Regions from separate parts of the Roseateles sp. NT4 genome, predicted to be linked through region 1. Evidence: riboswitches for the same ligand, from Rfam matches in the RefSeq annotation. Region 1 holds a riboswitch; the other holds the start of a gene.
What was found. A riboswitch is a leader RNA that binds a small molecule or an ion and turns the genes downstream of it on or off. The one in region 1 is predicted to bind cyclic di-GMP.
Positions count from the first base shown of each region.

Region 2: it holds a riboswitch for cyclic di-GMP, as region 1 does, so the genes downstream of both, ACS5PN_RS19185 (S53 family peptidase) here and ACS5PN_RS11285 (hypothetical protein) in region 1, are expected to answer to the same signal.

Region 1 covers NZ_JBPZGZ010000002.1:357,232-366,190, forward strand. The annotation lists gene ACS5PN_RS11240 (DUF4184 family protein) at 1-305, shown strand, start outside; gene ACS5PN_RS11245 (ATP-dependent Clp protease proteolytic subunit) at 367-963, shown strand; gene ACS5PN_RS11250 (alpha/beta fold hydrolase) at 973-1,869, shown strand; gene ACS5PN_RS11255 (hypothetical protein) at 1,866-2,411, opposite strand; gene ACS5PN_RS11260 (DUF1801 domain-containing protein) at 2,484-2,870, opposite strand; gene ACS5PN_RS11265 (copper chaperone PCu(A)C) at 2,870-3,283, opposite strand; gene ACS5PN_RS11270 (GntR family transcriptional regulator) at 3,405-3,803, shown strand; gene ACS5PN_RS11275 (ABC transporter ATP-binding protein) at 3,800-4,687, shown strand; gene ACS5PN_RS11280 (hypothetical protein) at 4,687-6,138, shown strand; cyclic di-GMP riboswitch class I at 6,270-6,360, shown strand; gene ACS5PN_RS11285 (hypothetical protein) at 6,455-7,327, shown strand; gene ACS5PN_RS11290 (SRPBCC family protein) at 7,328-7,774, opposite strand; gene ACS5PN_RS11295 (flavin reductase family protein) at 7,847-8,323, opposite strand; gene ACS5PN_RS11300 (DUF4209 domain-containing protein) at 8,829-8,959, shown strand, end outside.
Region 2 covers NZ_JBPZGZ010000003.1:40,332-49,290, reverse strand. The annotation lists gene ACS5PN_RS19210 (lipase family alpha/beta hydrolase) at 1-49, shown strand, start outside; gene ACS5PN_RS19205 (alpha/beta hydrolase) at 46-924, shown strand; gene ACS5PN_RS19200 (cupin-like domain-containing protein) at 995-2,056, shown strand; gene ACS5PN_RS19195 (hypothetical protein) at 2,066-2,989, opposite strand; gene ACS5PN_RS19190 (molybdopterin-dependent oxidoreductase) at 3,109-5,325, shown strand; cyclic di-GMP riboswitch class I at 5,487-5,582, shown strand; gene ACS5PN_RS19185 (S53 family peptidase) at 5,631-7,439, shown strand; gene ACS5PN_RS19180 (serine hydrolase domain-containing protein) at 7,743-8,959, shown strand, end outside.

The DNA.
Region 1 (8,959 bases):
TGTTGCAACACCTGAGCACTGCGGCAGGCGTGGCGGCCATCGCCGTCGTCTACTGGCGCGCGCTGCGTGCCCGGCGGCAAGCCATTGCACCCCGGCGTGACGCCCGCCGGACCCGGCTGTTGCTGGCCTTAGCTGCGGCTGCGGCTGCAGTCGGCGCGTTATCTGCTCACGCACTCACGGCGACCACCCTGCCCGCCTATGCCTCGCACCTGCTCGTGCGCACGGTCGTCTGGAGCACCAGCTGCTTCGTCACGCTGTTCGTCATCGGCAGCCTGGCCTGGTGGCGCCGCCTGGGTGACGGCTGACCCTTCAGCCGCGCCCTTCCCTCATCTCGCGGTAAGGTATCGCCTTCAACCGGATATGCCCATGCAACACCACACCCTCGCCGCCGAAGACAAGGCCGCCAAGAAAGACGCCCCCGAGAAGATGGAAGAGCAACTGCTCTTCAAGGGCCGCTTCGTGATGATCTTTGGCGAGATCGACGACAAGATGGCCCAGGCCACCTGCCGCCGCCTGCTGGCCCTGTCGCAGGAGTCCGATGCCCCCGTCACGCTGCTGATCTCCAGCCCCGGCGGCCACGTGGAGAGCGGCGACGCCATCCACGACATGATCCGCTTCGTGCGCGCGCCCGTGAACGTCGTCGGCACCGGCTGGGTGGCCAGCGCGGCCACGCACATCTACCTGTCCGTGCCCAAGGAGCGCCGCTTCGCCCTGCCCAACACGCGCTTCATGATCCACCAGCCCGCCGGCGGCGCCGGTGGCCAGGCCAGCGACATCGCCATCCAGGCCAAGGAAATCATCCGCACCCGCGAACGTATCGCCGCCGTCATCGCCAAGGAGACCGGCCAGCCGCTGGAGCGCGTGCGCATCGACATCGAGCGCGACTTCTGGATGAGCACCGGCGAGGCCATCGAGTACGGCCTGGTGTCCCGCGTCATCGAGAAGCAGAGCGAGCTGGGCTGATCCGCGCCCATGAAGGTCTCCGCCAACGGCGTCCAGATCGAAGTCGACATCCGCGGCCCCGAGGACGGTGAACCGCTGGTCCTCATCATGGGGCTGGGCATGCAGCTCATCGCCTGGCCCGAGGGCTTCGTCGATGAGCTGGTGCAGCGCGGCTTTCGCGTCATCCGCTTCGACAACCGCGACGTCGGCCTGAGCCAGCCCTTCGACGAACTCGGTGCCGCCAACATCCCGCTGACGGCGCTGCTGCACACCCTTCATCTGCCCATCAAGGCGCCCTACCAGCTCGCCGATCTCGCGCGCGACACCGTCGGCGTGCTGGATGCGCTGGGCATCGCCAAGGCCCATGTCTGCGGCGCTTCCATGGGCGGCATGGTGGCCCAGCACCTGGGCTTCGCCCATGCACAGCGGCTGAAGAGCCTGACGCTGATGATGACCACCAGCGGCGACCGCAGCGTGCCCAAGGAAAGCCTCAGGGTGCGCGGTGCGCTGCTGTCACGCCCCAAGCCGGCCAGCACGCCGCAGCAGAAGTTCGAGAACATCCTCGACCACTACGTCGGTCTCTACGGCATCATCGGCAGCCCCGGCTACCCGCCCGAGCCCGAAGTCCTGCGCGAACGTCTGGCGCGCGGCGTGAAGCGGTCCTTCCGGCCTCAGGCCGTGGCGCGTCAGATGGTGGCCATCGCCGCCGATGCCCACCGCGCCGAGCGCCTGCCACGCATCACCGCGCCCACCCTGGTCATCCATGGCGAGGCCGATGCGCTGATCCCGGTCGCCGCGGCACACGACCTCGCCCGGCGCATACCCGGCGCGCAGTTGGAGACGATTCCCGGCTGGGGACATGACCTGCCCGAGGCGCTGTGGCCGCAACTGTCAGCCGGCATCGCCGCCAACGCCGCCCGGGCTTAGCCCCCCGCCGCGCCCAGCTGGTCGACGGCCTCGTAGGCCTTGACCGCGGCGCCAGCCTCGGCAGCGCGCGGGGCGCTGGCCTCCGCCTTCGCCTGCTTCTCGGCGGCCAACCTGGCCTCGTAGGCGGTCTCTTCCATGGGCGAGACCTGGCCGTCCTGGTTGGTGTCGGCCAACTCGTAGGTCTGGCGAGTGCTGGAGGTGCTGGCCGCGCTGCTGGCAGCTCCGCCGCCACCGGCGGGCGGCGCGCCGCGCGCGACGCTGACATTGCCACCGTCCGTGGCGGCTGCCTGGGGCTCAGGCGCCTTGGACGCCTGCAGCGTCACCTGGCTGCCGGCATCGCCATCCGGCTGGGTCTGCAGCTGCTGGGTGCTGGGAGCCGCCTGGGCCGCCGCCTCGGCCTGCCTGGCGCCCTCGGGTGAGATCCTGACGACAGCGGCCTGCTGATCTTCGACCTTGGGCTGACTCTTGCCGCTGGTGTCCGCCCATTCAGCAGGACGGAGCAGGAGGCCGGCCAGGGCGGGGGTGTTGACGGTGGTGACCATGGGCGACTCCAGGGATAGATTCCGGCCTTTTCGGCAGCTTGGGGCCAGACTGAAGCGGTTTTTACATCTGCTTCACGGTCTTGCCCGCTGCGGGTCTCCCAGTTCGGCGTTCAGCGCGACGCCCGCCTTCACCAGGGCCAGGGCCACAGCCCGCTCCAGCGGCGTGTCCTCGCGCAACTCCAGCGTGCGCAGCTCGAACTTGCCGCCGCCACGCAGCCGCGGCTCCAGGTCCAGCAGACGCTTGCCGCGCCAGAAGCCGAACAGCACGCGGGTCGGCTCGGCACGGATCAGCAGCACCGGGCCGTTGCTGAAGTAGACGAGATGGCCCCACTTCAGGCGCTCGTCCAGGCCCGGCGCGGCCTCCAGCACGGCGGCGCGCAAGGCCACCACCCGGGACTGCTGCCATCCGCCCAAGGCGGCGACATAGCCGTCGGGGTCGGTGGCTTCCACGCGATACATCAGCGTGCCGTCGCCTTGATCTCGACCGTCGTGCGCTGCTTGTCCTCGCCCTCGACGGTCAGCGTCAGTGGCACGGTCTCGCCGGCCTTGATCGGCGCCTTCAGGCCCATCAGCATGACGTGATAGCTGCCCGGCTTGAGCGCCACCGCCTGGCCCGCCGGTAGCGGCAGCGCTTCGACGGCACGCATCTTCATGACGCCGTCGTCCATCTTCATCTCGTGGATCTCGACCATGGCCGCCGCCGGCGAGCTGGCCGCCACGACCTTGACCGCCTTGGCAGACGTCAGCTGCATGAAGGCGCCGGTGGCCTTCTGCGGCGCCACGGTGGCGCGCACCCAGGGGTCGTCGACCTTGACTTGCGCCTGGGCGGCAAAGACGGCAGACAGGGCGGAGGCGATCAGCAGACGGCGCATGGCGGGCTTCGGAAACGGCAAAAGCCTGCATTGTGCGCAGTCCGCCCGTCCCCCGCGCGGCCGGGGCTTGACGCCAGCTGTACACGTGTACTATCGTACTGATACACGTAGGCAGTCAGCGATGGACCCCACCCATTTCGTCCAGATCAACACCGGCTCGACCGAGCCCATCTACCGCCAGCTCATCGAGCAGGTCAGGCGGCGCGTCGCGGCCGGCCAGCTGAAGGCGGGCGACGAGATCCCGTCGGTGCGCGAGCTGGCCCAGGCCCTGGCCGTGCACCCCATGACCATCTCCAAGGCCTATTCCATGCTGGAGATGGAGGGGGTGCTGGAGCGCCGACGCGGCCTGTCCATGGTGGTGGCGGCGCAGCACAGCCGCGCCCAGCCTTCGGCCTCGCGCATCGAGCTGCTGCGGCCGACGCTGCAGAAGGCCGCCGACGAGGCCCGCCAGCTCCAACTGCCCGCGGCCGAGGTCATCGGCCTGCTGACCCAACTCCTCGACGACGAGAGCAAAGCATGACTGCCCAATCCGCCCACTTCCCCCATTCCGACACCGCCACCGCCGAACTCGCCGGCGTCAGCCTCGCCTATCCCAAGGGCGGCGCCGTGCTGAAGGGCCTGGACTGGGCCCTGCAGCCGGGCCAGGTCGTCGGCCTGCTGGGCCGCAATGGCAGCGGCAAGACGACGCTGCTGGAGACCCTGCTCGGCCTGCGCCTGCCCCAGCAGGGCCGCGTGCAGCTGTTCGGCCAGGACGTCACCCGGCTGGACGACGACGCACGGGCCCGCATCGGCTATGTGCCGCAGCAGAGCGACCTGTTCGAGAACTTCACGGGCGCCCAGCTGCTGGCTTACTTCAGGAGCTTCTACCCGCGCTGGAACGAGGCCAAGGTCGAGGGCCTGATGTCACGCTGGGACATTGCCCGCGACAAGCCCATCCGCAAGCTCTCGGGCGGCCAGCAGCAGCGCCTGTCCATCATCCGCGCCCTGGCCCACGAGCCCGACCTGCTGGTGCTGGACGAACCCGTGGCCAGCCTCGACCCCGTGGGCCGGCGCGACTTCCTGCGCGAGCTGGTCGATCAGGTGCTGGACCGCGGCACCACCGTCGTGTTCTCCACCCACATCCTGTCCGACCTGGAGCGCGTGGCCTTCAACCTCGCCTTCCTCAGTGATGGCCGCATCGCGCTGCAGGCACCGCTGGACGAGCTGCTGGAGCAGGTGCGCGCGTTCACCGGCAGCGTCTCCGAGCTCGCCGGCCTGTTCGCGCGCCTGGGCGCCCAGCCGCTGAAGCGCACGCCGCTGGAAGCTGGCCGCGAACGCGTGCTGGCGCGCCTGCCGGCCGGCGTCGCCGCACCGCTGGACGCGCAGGCCGTCAACCTCGAAGACCTGTTCGCGGAGCTGACCTGATGAACACCGCCTCTTCCAGCCAGATGCTGCTGGCCTTCTGGCGCCAGCGCGACCTCGAAGCGCCCTGGGGCCGGCGCCTGCTGATCGGCCTGACCGTCGCCGGCATCTGCACCAGCCTCTATCTGTCGCCGCAATGGTGGCAGGCCGTGCTGGGTGGCAGCGCCGTGCTGATCTTGTCGTCGCTGTGGATGATGGTGGTAGGCAGCCTGCTGGAGCAGAACCACCCGCATGTCGCGCGCTTCGTGCCCGGCCATCTGCGCCAGCTGCGTGAACTCGCGCTGGTCAGTTGGGCGCTCACAACCTTGGTCTGTGCGGGCCTGCTGTGGCTGTCGATGCTGCGCATGCCCTCCTTCCCTGCCACGCTGCTGATCATTGCCGCCACGCTGGCCTTCGCGGCCTGGGCCGTGCGCCACTGGGTGCTGTGGCTGGTGCTGAGCTTCGCGCCGATGCTGTTCTTCGGTGCCGGCCTGGACCAGCGCCTCGCACCGCTGTGGAGCGAGCTGCTGGCGCTGTGGCTGGGCCAGCCCTGGTCGGTGCTGGCCCTGTGCCTGCTGGCCCTGGGTGCCTCCATCACCGCGCTGTTCGGCAACGGCGATGCGGCGCACCGCGCGTCCTATGCGGCCCGCGCCCGCATGCGCCGTGTTGGCCTGGAAGGCATGAGCAGCAAACGCTCCGGCATGGCCGCCTTCGGCAAGCCGGGCGAATGGCTGGGCCAGCCCTTCGAGCGCATCGCTGCGGGATGGCTGCAGCATGTGCTGGCGCGTGCCAAGCCCGAGGAGAGCAGCGTCATGAGCCGCGTCGAGATCGTGCTGCACGGCCAGCAGCACTGGCTGCGCCAGAGCATGGGCGTGGCCATTGGCCTGGTCATCGCTTTGCTGAGCTTCAGCCTCGCCTTCGCGCTGGCCGGCGGCGACATGCACGACAACTGGAAACGCGGCGCCTTCGGCCTGGCCATCGGCATCGCCAGCATGGGCTTCAACCCCGCCTTCGCCCTGCCCAATATGCTGTGGCACAGCCGTCGCGAACAGGCCTTGCTGCTGCTGGTCCCCGGCATGCCGCAGGGCACGGCGCAGAACCGCGCCATCGCCCGCCTGCAGTTGCGCCACATGCTGGTCGCCTGGGCGCTGACGACAGCGACCCTGGCCCTGCTGGCCTGGGCCGCCGACAACCCAGCCTTGCTCTGTGTGGGCCTGGGCGCGTTGCCGCTGTGCACCGCCTGGCTGCTGCGCGCCCCCGCGCGCATGGGGACACCCTCGCCCTGGATGACCGCGCTGCCGGTGACGGCCTTCATCTTCGCCGGCTGGGGCATGTATGCCCTGCAGCAGAAGCTGGGCACGCCGCTGCTGCATCTCGGCATCGCCAGCCTCGCGCTGAGCCTCGCACTGGGCCTGTGGCGTTGGCGAGCCATCACGCACGCACCGCGGGCCTTCCCGGCCGGCCACGCGCGCTGAAAACGCTGCCGCAAGCCGCCCGCAAGCTTCAAAAACCGCTCGTCGCGAGCCCCGCGCCGCTCGCCGGGCGGGGTCTGCCGTTCGTGAACTGACGCACGGACAAAACACGGCTTACATCCGCACACTTGCGTCCATGCAGTCGGCAAACCCGTCGAAAGGCGGGGACGCAAAGCCACCGGTCTTCGTGCTCAAACCCGAGCAAAAGACAGCGGGGCCGCCCTAGGCGGACAAGGACATGTCCGCAGCGTGGCACACGGGGAGGTGCCGGCTACTGCCTCGTAGCCCCAGCCTTTGCACCAACCCGAAAGACCACGCCATGAAGTACCAAGCCACCGCCTTCGCTGCCCTCGCCTTCTTTGCTCAGGCAGGCTTCGCGGCCGACCCCACGGCCCAGCTCACCGGCCTCGTGCGCATCGTCAAGAGCGACGGCCAGACCGTTGTCGCCCAGGCGGCGCCGATGCTCGTCTCTGCCAATGGCACGGCCTCCGGCGCGATGCCGCAGATCACCGTCAGCGAGACGGACGCCTTCATCTCCAGCCTGGGCCGCTGCGCCTTCAACTTCAAGTACGACGAGGTCAGCAACACGGCGGTCGCGACCAGCACCAACCGCATCTACAGCAATGACACGCTGATTGCGCAGAACACGCAGATCGCGCTGACGCCCAAGGTCGTCAAGACCATCTGGACGCAACCCTATCTCTTCGCCGGCGCCAACAACGTCAAGGTGGTCGTCAATGTGGACGGCGTGCCGAGCACGGGCTGGGTGCGCGTCAATGTGACCGGCACCTGCGGCAAGCCCACCACGGCTCCGGCTCCCGCGCCGGCTCCGACCCCGGCACCGGCTCCCGCTCCCAAGGTCGAGCCGCCGAAGGCCGCGCCGGCTCCTGTCACGGCACCGACGCCGGCCCCCGCTCCGGTGGCCTATGTCCAGCCCGGCAGCGGCGACTGGAACAACCTGAACAACGCCTGGGGCTACAGCAACTACGCGGTGACCCAGCTCAAGGGCAAGGGCTTCGCGAAGTACGACGAGGTGGTGCGCCTGAACGCCGCCATCACGGCCGCGATCAACGCCAAGAAGATCTCGACCGGCGACTACGCGGCGCTGATGGCGCAGTGGAACGCGATGCTGAACGATGCCGGCTTCAAGGCCGCGATGGCGGCCATCGTCAAGACCCCAGGTGTCAAGTGATCACTGATTGATTTCCGGTTCTGCCAGCTGGGCGAGCAGGGTCAGCGACTCCTGCCAGCCCAGGTAGCAGGCCTCGGCCGGAATCATGGCCGGGATGCCTTCCTGCTTGATGTGCACCTCGGTGCCGCAGAAGACGGCGCGCAACTCGACCGTCGTCGTCATCTCGCCGGGCAGGTTGGGGTCGTCGAAGGCGGCCGTGTAGCGCAGCTTCTGGCCCGGCACCAGTTCCAGGTAGCGGCCGCCGAAGCTGTGGCCGCCACCGGTCGTGAAGTTGGTGAAGGACATCTTGTACGTGCCGCCCACCTGGGCATCCATCTCGTGGACGGTGCCGGTGAAGCCATGCGGCGGCAGCCACTTGGCCATGGCGGCGGGCGTCGTGAAGGCGCGGTAGACGCGGTCGGGCGGGCAGCGCAGCACGCGGTGCAGAGTGACGGTGTTGGTCATGATGGTTTCCGTGGTTGGACAGAGGATTGCCCTCTGCAATGACGACGAACGACCTTCAGTGGAATCGACAACACCTCACAACGGAAGTTCGGTGAAGTACCGACCGCCATGAAAGATCAGCGGCTGCGCCCCGACCCGGGCGGTGCAGCGCTCGACCTCGCCGACAAAGATGACATGGTCGCCTTCCTCGTAGCGGCTGCGGTTGGCGCATTCGAAGGTGGCGGCGGCGCCGTCCAGCACCGGCGCGCCGCCGGCACCCTCGCGCCAGGCCACGCCGGCGAAGCGGTCGATGTCGCGCATCGCGAAGCGCTGGGCCAGCTCCTTCTGGTCGGCCGCGAGGATGTTGATGGCGTAGTGCGAGCCATGGGTGAACACCGGCATGGAGCCGGCGCGGCGCGACAGGCTCCACAGCACCAGGGGCGGATCCAGGGAGACCGAATTGAAGGAATTGGCGGTGAGGCCGACCAGGCCTCCCTCGGGCGAGCGCACGGTGACGATGGTCACGCCGGTGGCAAACATGCCCAGAGCGGCGCGGAATTGCTGGCTGTCCATGGGCTGATTGTCGCCAGTCCGGCGGCACCGTCTGGTCGCCGTCAATAAAGCCGCTTCGTTCGACAAATAGTCGTTTCCGATTGGCGGGGCGACAAAAAGTCGTTTCGGCGGCGGCCAGTCCAAGCCTTCGAGCTGCCAATAAAGGCGCTTCGAATTGAGGTAGGGGTCAATGCTAAAGCGGGGCGCGCCTCGAAGCCGTCCTTGGCGGCGCCCTTTCGCTCGCAGGTACCCCCGCCCCGTCCAGATGCAGCAGGCGGACCACCTACCCGCAGGCCATGCACCGGCGAATCGCCAGCATCCAATATCCATGCGGGTTTCCGCCTCACCACGACAAAAAGCCGTTTCCGAAGAGGACCCTGTCGACAAAAAGTCGTTTTCAACTCGGCTGAAGGCCCCGCGCACCGAATATCTCCCGGGGCAGCACGGTCAATTTCCCCTCGCGGCACGCCTCTCGCGGCACAAACCCCCATGAAAATGCCGCGCCGCTTTTGGAGAAAAGATGCCCTTGGATTGGTCCCTGGTCACGCAGGAAGCTCTGGAATCGCTGGATGTCGAGGGGCTCCTGTCGACCTCCACCGAACGGGAGGCTATGGCCTACAGCACCGTCTTGGCCCCGCTGCTCGCCGACGAGACGCG
Region 2 (8,959 bases), on a different contig from region 1:
GACCGACGCCGCCGTGCTGAAGCAACTGCAAGACTGGTTGAAGCCATGAAGCGACTGATGCCGCGCCTGCTGATGAGCCTCGTGCTGCCCACGGTCTTGAACGTCTCTGCCCAGGGGCTGAGCTTCCTGGACATCCTCGACCGACCCGCCCGGCCGCAACCCGACACGCGCCTGGCCTACGGCGATGCGCCGCAGCAGTTCGGTGAGCTGTGGTTGCCCAAAGGAAACGGTCCACACCCGGTGGTGCTGATGATCCACGGCGGCTGCTGGCAGTCCAGCCTGCCCGGCCCCGAGCTGTTGGCCTTCCAGGCCGATGCGCTGCGCAGCGCCGGCGTGGCCGTGTGGAGCATCAGCTACCGCCGCGTCGGCCATGCAGGCGGTGGCTACCCCGGCACCTTCGACGACGTGGCCCGCGGCACCGACCGGCTGCGCGTGCTGGCCCAGCGCTATCCGCTGGACCTGAAGCGCCTCGTCGCCACGGGCCATTCGGCCGGTGGCCATCTGGCGCTGTGGGCTGCGGCGCGACCGCGCATCACGACCGGCCCGCTGAAAGCAGAAGCGCCTCTGCCCATCCCGGCCGTCGTCGCCGTCGCCGGCATCCCCGACCTCGACTACGCCTCACGCAACAAGATCTGCGGCGCCTCCGTGGACCAGCTGCTCGGCGGCGCGCCGACCGCCGCCCGGCTGCAGGACACCTCGCCGTTGGCCCTGCTGCCCCTGCACCTGCCGCAGACGCTGATGCAGGGCACGAAGGACCGCATCGTGCCGGCCGCCGCCAGCGACGACTACCGCGCCAAGGCGGCCGCGTCGGGCGACAAGATCGAGGTTCTCAACCTGGACGATGCAGGCCACTTCGAACTCATCGCGCCGTGGACACCGGCCGGTCGTCGAGTGGTGGAGCGCATCCGCCAGGCCCTTCCCTAGGACGGCACGGCCATACCAGTTTCGACGGCCCCACAATGCCGCTCGCTGGCCAGCTACTACCCCCGCCGCCATGACGCTTTCTCCGATCAAGCCTCCGCCCCGGCCCCGCCCCGCGGCCCTGCTCGACCTGACGCCCGACTGGCTGATGTGGGTCGCCGACAACCGGCTGTGGGAGTCTTCGCCGGCCTCGATGCTGGACACCATGATCAACGCCGGCGTGGATGCCGAGACGGCGGCAGCGGCGATTGGCCAGGTCGAGCAGGACCCGGTCTTCCAGGCCGCGCGCCGCCAGCAGCAGATGCTGCGCAAGCTGGAGTCGGTCTGCGGCAATCTGCAGAAGGTCTGGCAGCAGGACCCGGGCTATGCCGTCGTCGAGAAGCGCCGCGGCGTCGGCCGCGACGAATTCCTGGAACGCTATGTCCACGGCTGCCGGCCCGTCGTGTTGACCGACATCGCCGAGGACTGGCCGGCCATGAAGCGCTGGTCGCCGGCCGACCTCAGCGCGCGCTTCGGCCATCTGGATGTCGACGTGCAGGTGGGCCGCAACACCGACACCCTGTTCGAGCAGAACAAGGAAAAGCTGCGCCAGCGCATGAAGGTGTCGGAGTTCGTCGACCTCGTCGTCAACGGCGGCGCCACCAACGACCACTACCTGACGGCCAACGACGAGATGATGCGCCGGCCCGAGTTCATGCCCATGCTGCAGGACATCGGCCGCATGCCACCCATCTGCGACCCGGCCCTGCTGCACACGGCGGCGTCGTTCTGGTTCGGCCCGGCGGGCACGCGCACGCCCCTGCACCACGACACGCTGATGCTCTTCCACACCCAGGTCGTGGGCCGCAAGCGCTGGCGCTTCGTGTCGCCACTGCAGACGCCACTGCTCTACAACCGCATGGGTGTCTACAGCCCCATCGACCTCGACGCCCCCGACTTCAACCGCTACCCGCGGCTGCGCGAGGCCGTCGTGCTGGAGACGGTGCTGGAGCCCGGCGACACCCTCTTCCTGCCGCTGGGCTGGTGGCACCAGGTGTCGTCGCTGGAGATGAGCATGTCCTTCTCGTACACCAACTTCGACGCCGGCGTGCCCAACGAGTTCAGCTACGTGAACCCCAGCATCGGCAACTGGTAGGCCGCGCCTTCAACGCGCCGACAGCACTTGCTCGGCGGCCAGGAAGACCGGGTCGCGCTCGACCTCGGCGATGGCCGAGCGCGCCGTGATGGCCGGCATGCCGCGCTCCAGCATGGCCGCGACGAGGCCGTCACGGTCGGCGCTGCGCAGGCGGTTCTCGGCGATCCAGCGCAGCCAGCTGTCGTCCAGCAAGGGTTGGGTGCGCCGGTGCAGCGAGCCGGGATCGACATCGAAGATTTCGTGCAGCAGCACGGCGTCGATCTCCCGGATGGCCTTCAGATGGTTGACGACCACATGGTCGGAGTCGGCATGCCGGATGACGCGGCAGCCAGGCAGAGTCGCGAAGCGCTCGGCGTGAAAGAGATCCAGGTTGCGGGCTCCCTGTTCGGGCGTGTCCGGCCGCTCACCGTAGTGCAGGCGCAGCTCCGTCAGCGCGCCGACCTGCCTCGCCAGCGCCACCAGGTCGGTCTGCGACGCGGCAATGCCTTCGGCGGCCAGTCTCTGCATGACGGGCAGCCAGCGCCAGTCGCCACGAGCGCTGGCATCGGCCGGGTCCATCGTCGACAGCGAGCCCAAGGCGATGACGCGGTCCGCACCCAGGGCCAGGCCGTAGAGGATGGCGCCATAGCCGCCCATGGACTGTCCCAGCATCGTCATGCGCGTGGCCGGCAAGGCGGCGATGTGGCGGCGCAGCGCATCCAGCGTGGTGTCCAGGTTCTCGCCCAGGCCGGTGATGCCTTGCAGATACCAGGCCATACGCGGGTCGCGCAGGTGGATGCGGTGAAAGCGCCGGCCCAGCAGCCACTCCACCTTGCGCAGCCGGCCGACAAAGTCGAAGGCGGCGGGCTCGTCCCACAAGGCAAAACCGAAAGTGACCACCAGCGGCGCGGGTTCGCCGGCGTTCTCGACCAGGATGTGGGCGTCAGACTCCATGGGGCCCGCAGGATAGCGGCGCTGGCCGTCAATGACTCTGCAAGTCATGTCGCCGGGTTGACGCGGGGCGTAGGCTGGCCACCGCAGAATTGCCCGAAAGATCGACCAGGAGACCTGCCATGCCCGAAAGCCATTACCGCATCTGCCCGCTCTGCGAGGCCTGCTGCGGCCTGGAGGTGAAGACCGAAGGCACCCAGGTCATCGCCATCCGTGGTGCGGCCAACGATGTCTTCAGCCATGGCTATCTCTGCCCCAAGGGCGTCAGCCTCAAGGACCTGCACGAGGACCCCGACCGCCTGCGCACGCCGCTGATCAAGCGCGACGGCAAGTTCGTCGAGGCAAGCTGGGACGAGGCCTTTGCCGAGATCGAGAAGCGCCTGCTGCCCGTCTGGCGCGAGCATGGCCCCGACTCTGTGGCCATGACCATCGGCAACCCGGCCGCGCACAAGGTCAGCCTGCTGGCCTACACGCCGCGCCTGAACCGCGCCCTGGGTTCGCGCAATGTTTTCAGCGCCTCGACGCTGGACCAGATGCCCAAGCAGCTCAGCGCCGGCCTGATGTTCGGCCACTGGCTGTCCATCCCCCTGCCCGACATCGAGCGCTGCGACTACCTGCTCATCCTCGGCGGCAACCCCATGATCAGCAACGGCAGCCTGTGGACGGTGCCCGACTACCGCGGCAAGGCCAAGGCCATGCGGGCGCGCGGCGGGCGCATCGTCGTCGTCGACCCGCGCCGCAGCGAGACGGCCGCGGCGGCCGACGAGCATCTGCCCATCCGCCCCGGCGGCGACGCGCTGCTGCTGGCCGGCATCGCCCACACGCTGTTCGCCGAGAACCTCGTCCAACTGGGCCGGCTGGAGGACCACGTCAACGGCCTGGACGAGGCTCGTGCCGCCGTTGCGCCCTTCGCGCCGGAGGTCACGGCCGCTGGCTGCGGCATCCCGGCCGAGACACAGCGCCGCATCGCCCGCGAACTCGCCGCCGCGCCGCGCGCCGCCGTCTACGGCCGCATCGGCACCTGCGTGACCCGCTTCGGCACGGTCAATTCCTGGCTGGTCGACCTCATCAATGTGCTGACCGGCAACCTCGACCGCGAAGGCGGCGCGATGTTCGCCAAGGCCGCCGCCTTCGCGCCCAACACCCAGGGCAAGCCTGGTGACCCTGTTGGAGTAGGTAAGGGCATCACGACCGGCCGCCGCAAGAGCCGCGTGTCGGGCGCGCCTGAGGTCTTCGGCGAGCTGCCCATCACCGTGATGGCCGAGGAGATGGAGACGCCGGGCGAAGGCCAGATCCGGGCCCTGATCAGCATCGCCAGCAACCCGGTGCTGTCCACGCCCGCCGGCCCGCGCATCGCCAAGGCGCTGCAAGGCCTGGACTTCATGCTGAGCCTGGACATCTACGTCAACGAGACCAGCCGCCATGCCGACGTCATCCTGCCGGGGCTGTCGCCGCTGGAGGACCTGCATTTCGACGTCGCCTTCCCCCAGCTCAGCCACCGCAACCATGCGCGCTTCTCAGGTCCGGTCTTCGATGCGCCGGCTGGCACGCCGCAGGAGTGGCAGACCATCCTGCGCCTGTGCGCCCTGCTCGAAGGCCGTGGCCTGGAGGTCGACGTGGCCCAGCTCGACGACGAGGCCATCGAGGCCGATGTGCGCCGCTTTGCCGGCGACCAGACGCCGGCAGTGCTGGCGGCGCTCAAGCCCTGGCGCGGTCCTGAGCGCCTGATCGACCTGCAGCTGCGCGTCGGCCCCTATGGCGACCAGTTCGGCCGCAAGCCCGACGGCATCAACCTGGCCAAGGTCAAGGCGAAGAGCACCGTCGAAGGCGGCGGCATCGACCTCGGCGCGCTCACCGCCCGCATCCCCGAGGTGCTGCGCACGCCCAGCGGCAAGATCGAACTCGCACCGCCCTCGGTGCTGGCCGATCTGGCCGAAGTGAAGACCGAGCCAGCACCCGAGTTCAGCCTCATCGGCCGCCGCGACACCCGCTCGGGCAACAGCTGGATGCACAACCTGCCGGTGCTGGCCAAGGGACCGGACCGCTGCACCCTGCTGGTCCATCCCGAGGACGCCGACCGCCTGGGCCTCGCCGAGTTCGCCAAGATCAAGAGCGCCGTCGGCGAGCTGATCGCCCGCGTCGAACGCAGCGACTGCATGAGCCCCGGTGTCGTCAGCCTGCCGCATGGCTGGGGGCATGACCTGGAAGGCGTTTGCTTAAGCGTGGCGCGCGAACGGCCCGGCGTCAACATGAATGCGCTGCTCGACGACGCGGCGCGGGATCCGCTGAGCGGCAATGCGGTGCTGAGCGGTGTGGCGGTGGAGATCGCACCTGCATGAGCTTGTGTCCGCTGTGACACAAAGCAACGACACGGCAGTAACTCACGAAACCCAGACTGGCGGCAGTCAACGCTCACGCCGCCCGCCGCGGCAGATGTCACGCACCGCCCGCACCGGGCAGTGCATGGCAGCACCCCGGCGCCTAGACTGAAGCTGTTTCACAACCCTGAGGGCAAACCCGTCGAAAGGCGGGGACGCAAAGCCACCGGCCTAAAGCACTTGCATCGCGCAAGCGCCACGGCAGCGGGGCCGCCAAGACCCACGGTCTTGATCGGCGTGGCCCTCTTTCGTACGAGAACCTGGCCATGCGCAGTACCCGCCACCTCCACTGGACCTTCACCCTGCTGACCGCCGCGGCCTTGACCGCCTGCGGTGGCGGCGGTGGCGACAGCCCCACGGTCCAGGCCAGCGAGTCGGCATCGGTCATCAACCTCAGCGTGGACCTGGCCGAAGCCGCCCCGTCCAACCTCGTCGCCCACCCCAGCTTCCACACCGCCGCCGTCGATCTCGCCGAGCCCGACAACGGCCCCGCCCCGCACCGCGCCCTGGCCCTGTCCGGCGTCGCCACCCGCGGCCTGACCCGCGAGCGCCTGGACGACGCACTGCGCCCCCGCGCCCTCGCTTCGAACAATGGCGAAGCCACCCCCATGGCCAGTTCGACGGCCATGACGGTCTACACGCCGGCCCAGATCCGCGCCGCCTACGGCCAGCCGGCGCTGCCGCCCAGCACCACCGGCCTGACTGCGGCCCAGGCCGCCCAGCTTGGCGCCGGCCAGACCATCTACATCGTCAACGCCAAGCACGACCCCAACATCGCCGCGGAACTGGCCGCCTTCAATGCCAAGTTCGGCCTACCGACCTGCAGCAACCGCACGCTGGCCGCCAATGCCAGCCTGCCGCTGGCGGCCGCCTCCACCACCAGCTGCGAGCTGGTCGTCGCCTACAGCAGCAGTGCCGGCGCCCTGACCGCCACGGCCCCCGCCTATGACAGCGGCTGGGCCACCGAGATTGCGCTGGACGTGCAGTGGGCCCATGCCACTGCGCCGCTGGCCCGCCTCGTCCTCATCGAGGCGCCGGATGCCGGCGTCAGCAGCCTGTCCAAGGCCGTGGCCCTCGCCAACAAGATGGGCGCCGGTGTCGTGTCCATGAGCTTCGGCGCCGCGGAAGGCAGCTGGGTGTCGAGCTATGACAGCAACTTCGCCACCGCCGGCATGAGCTATCTGGCCGCCACCGGCGACGACGGCGCGGCCGTGTCCTGGCCCTCGGTGTCGACCAAGGTCGTCGCCGTCGGCGGCACGACGCTGACCTACACCGGCAGCGGCGCCCGCAGCGAGTCGACCTGGACCGGCACCGGCGGCGGCACCAGCGCCTATGTGGCCCTGCCCAGCTACCAGAGCGGCACCATCGGCGGCTATGCCAAGCGCGCCGTGGCCGACGTGGCCTTCAACGCCGACCCCAACAGCGGCCAGTACGTGGCCCTCATCGCCCAGGGCAGCACGACGACGCGCTGGGTCAGCGCCGGTGGCACCAGCCTGGCCACACCGCAATGGGCCGGCCTGCTGGCCGTTGCCAACGCCATGCGCGCCGCATCCTCCAAGGCCCTGCTCGGCCAGCCGCACAGCGCCCTCTACCAGCAGATCGGCGCCGTGCCGACGCAGTACTCGGCCGTCTTCAAGGACGTGTCCACCGGCAGCAACGGCAGCTGCACCGCCTGCGCGGCCAAGACCGGCTACGACACGCCGACCGGCTGGGGCACGCCCAACGTCAGCGCGCTGTGGACCAGCCTCAGCGGCGCCACCACCACGACCGCGTCGGGCACCACCACGACGACGCCCGCACCCACCTCCGGCCCGACGCTGACGACCACCAGCCTCAGCGGCACGGCCGGCAAGGCCCTGTCCGCCACCATCGGCTACTCGGCGCCGGGCGCCAGCTCGCTGAGCATCGGCATAACGGGCGCCGCTCCCGGCATGGGCTTCTCGGGCAGCAGCAGCGGCATCGCGCTGAACTGGGCCAACCCGGTGGCCGGCCGCACCAACCTCGTCATCACGCTGAAGGACAACCTGGGCCAGACCTCGACCGGCAACGTCACCGTGACGATCAACACGCCCTGATTCCGGGGGCCTGTTAGCGCTGCGGCAGTGGGCCGCGAAGGCCCGCCGCAAGGGGCCAATCTAGACGCAGCGCGCCGCCCGCACTCGCGTGCGGGCCAGGGCTGCAACAACGAGTGACCCCTTGCGGCGGGCCTTCCCGAAGGGTTGTGGCCAGAAAGGCCGCATGCTGTGTTGCAGATCCTCGCTGGGTCGACACCCAGCTTGCGGTCTGCTGTCGGGCCTGCGGCCTTTCTGGTCACAACGCGACCCATTGCCGCAGCGCTAACAGGCCCTAGCATGCGGGCTCCTCAACATGGAGCCCCCATGCGCCGTTTGCTGATCGCATCCCTGCTTGCTGCCGCCTTCGCGACGGCCCATGCCGACACCACCTCCGCCGGCCACAGCTACTCCCCGCCCGAAGCCTTCGCCACCAGCACCAGCGGTGCGGTGCTGAAGTTCACCGCACCCGAGGGCGATGCCAGCGTCACCGTCGTCGACCTGGCCTCGGCCAAGGACGCCGCCGACGCCATCGCCCAGGCCTGGGCCCAGGTCGACCCGGCCTTCAAGCGCACCCTGCGCCTGGCCACGCCGCGCCCGTCCCGCAATGGCTGGGTGGACCAGCAGGTCTTCGACTACGAGACCTCCCCCAACGAAAAGCTCGCCCTGCAGGCCATCGCGCGCCGTGCCAGCACCGGTGACGGCAAGGCCTGGATCGTGCTGCTGCTGCAGGCTTCCGACGCCACGCTGGAGAAGCGCGGCGCGCCCATCGGCAAGTTCTTCGCCAGCCTGCGCCCCAAGGGCTATGAGCGCGAGAGCTTTGCCGGCAAGACCGCCAAGCCGCTGACGCCCGAGCGCGTCGAGCAGCTCAAGGCCTTCGTCGCCGAGGGCATGAAACAGCTGAATGTGCCGGGCGTGGGCCTGAGCTTCATCGATGACCGCAAGGTGGTCTGGGCCGGCGGCCTGGGCGTGCGCGAGCAGGGCAAGCCGACGCCGGTGGATGCCGACACCCTCTTCATGGCGGCCAGCAACACCAAGGCCATGACGACGGCCCTGCTGGCCCGCGCCGTCGACGCCGGCAAGCTGCGCTGGGACCAGCCCGCCGCCGAGGCCTATCCGGGCTTCAAGCTGGCCGACCCCGAGGTGACCAAGACCGTGCAGGTCCGCCACCTCGTCTGCGCCTGCACCGGCATGCCGCGCCAGGACCTGGAGTGGCTGTTCGCCAGCGGCAAGGCACCCGCCACGTCCACCTTCGACCAGCTCGGCACCATGAAGCCGACCAGCAAGTTCGGCGAGGTCTTCCAGTACAGCAACCTGATGGTGGGCGCCGGCGGCTACGTCGCGGCCAACGCTCTCAAGCCCGGCAAGGAAGTCGGCGCGGCTTATGACCAGGCCATGCAGGAGCTGCTGTTCGGCCCGCTGGACATGAAGAGCACCACCTTCGACTACGCCAAGGTGCTGCGCGGCAACCACGCCATGCCCCATGGCGACGCCCTGGACGGCAGCACCCGCCGCGCCAGCATGGACCTGAACTACACCATCAT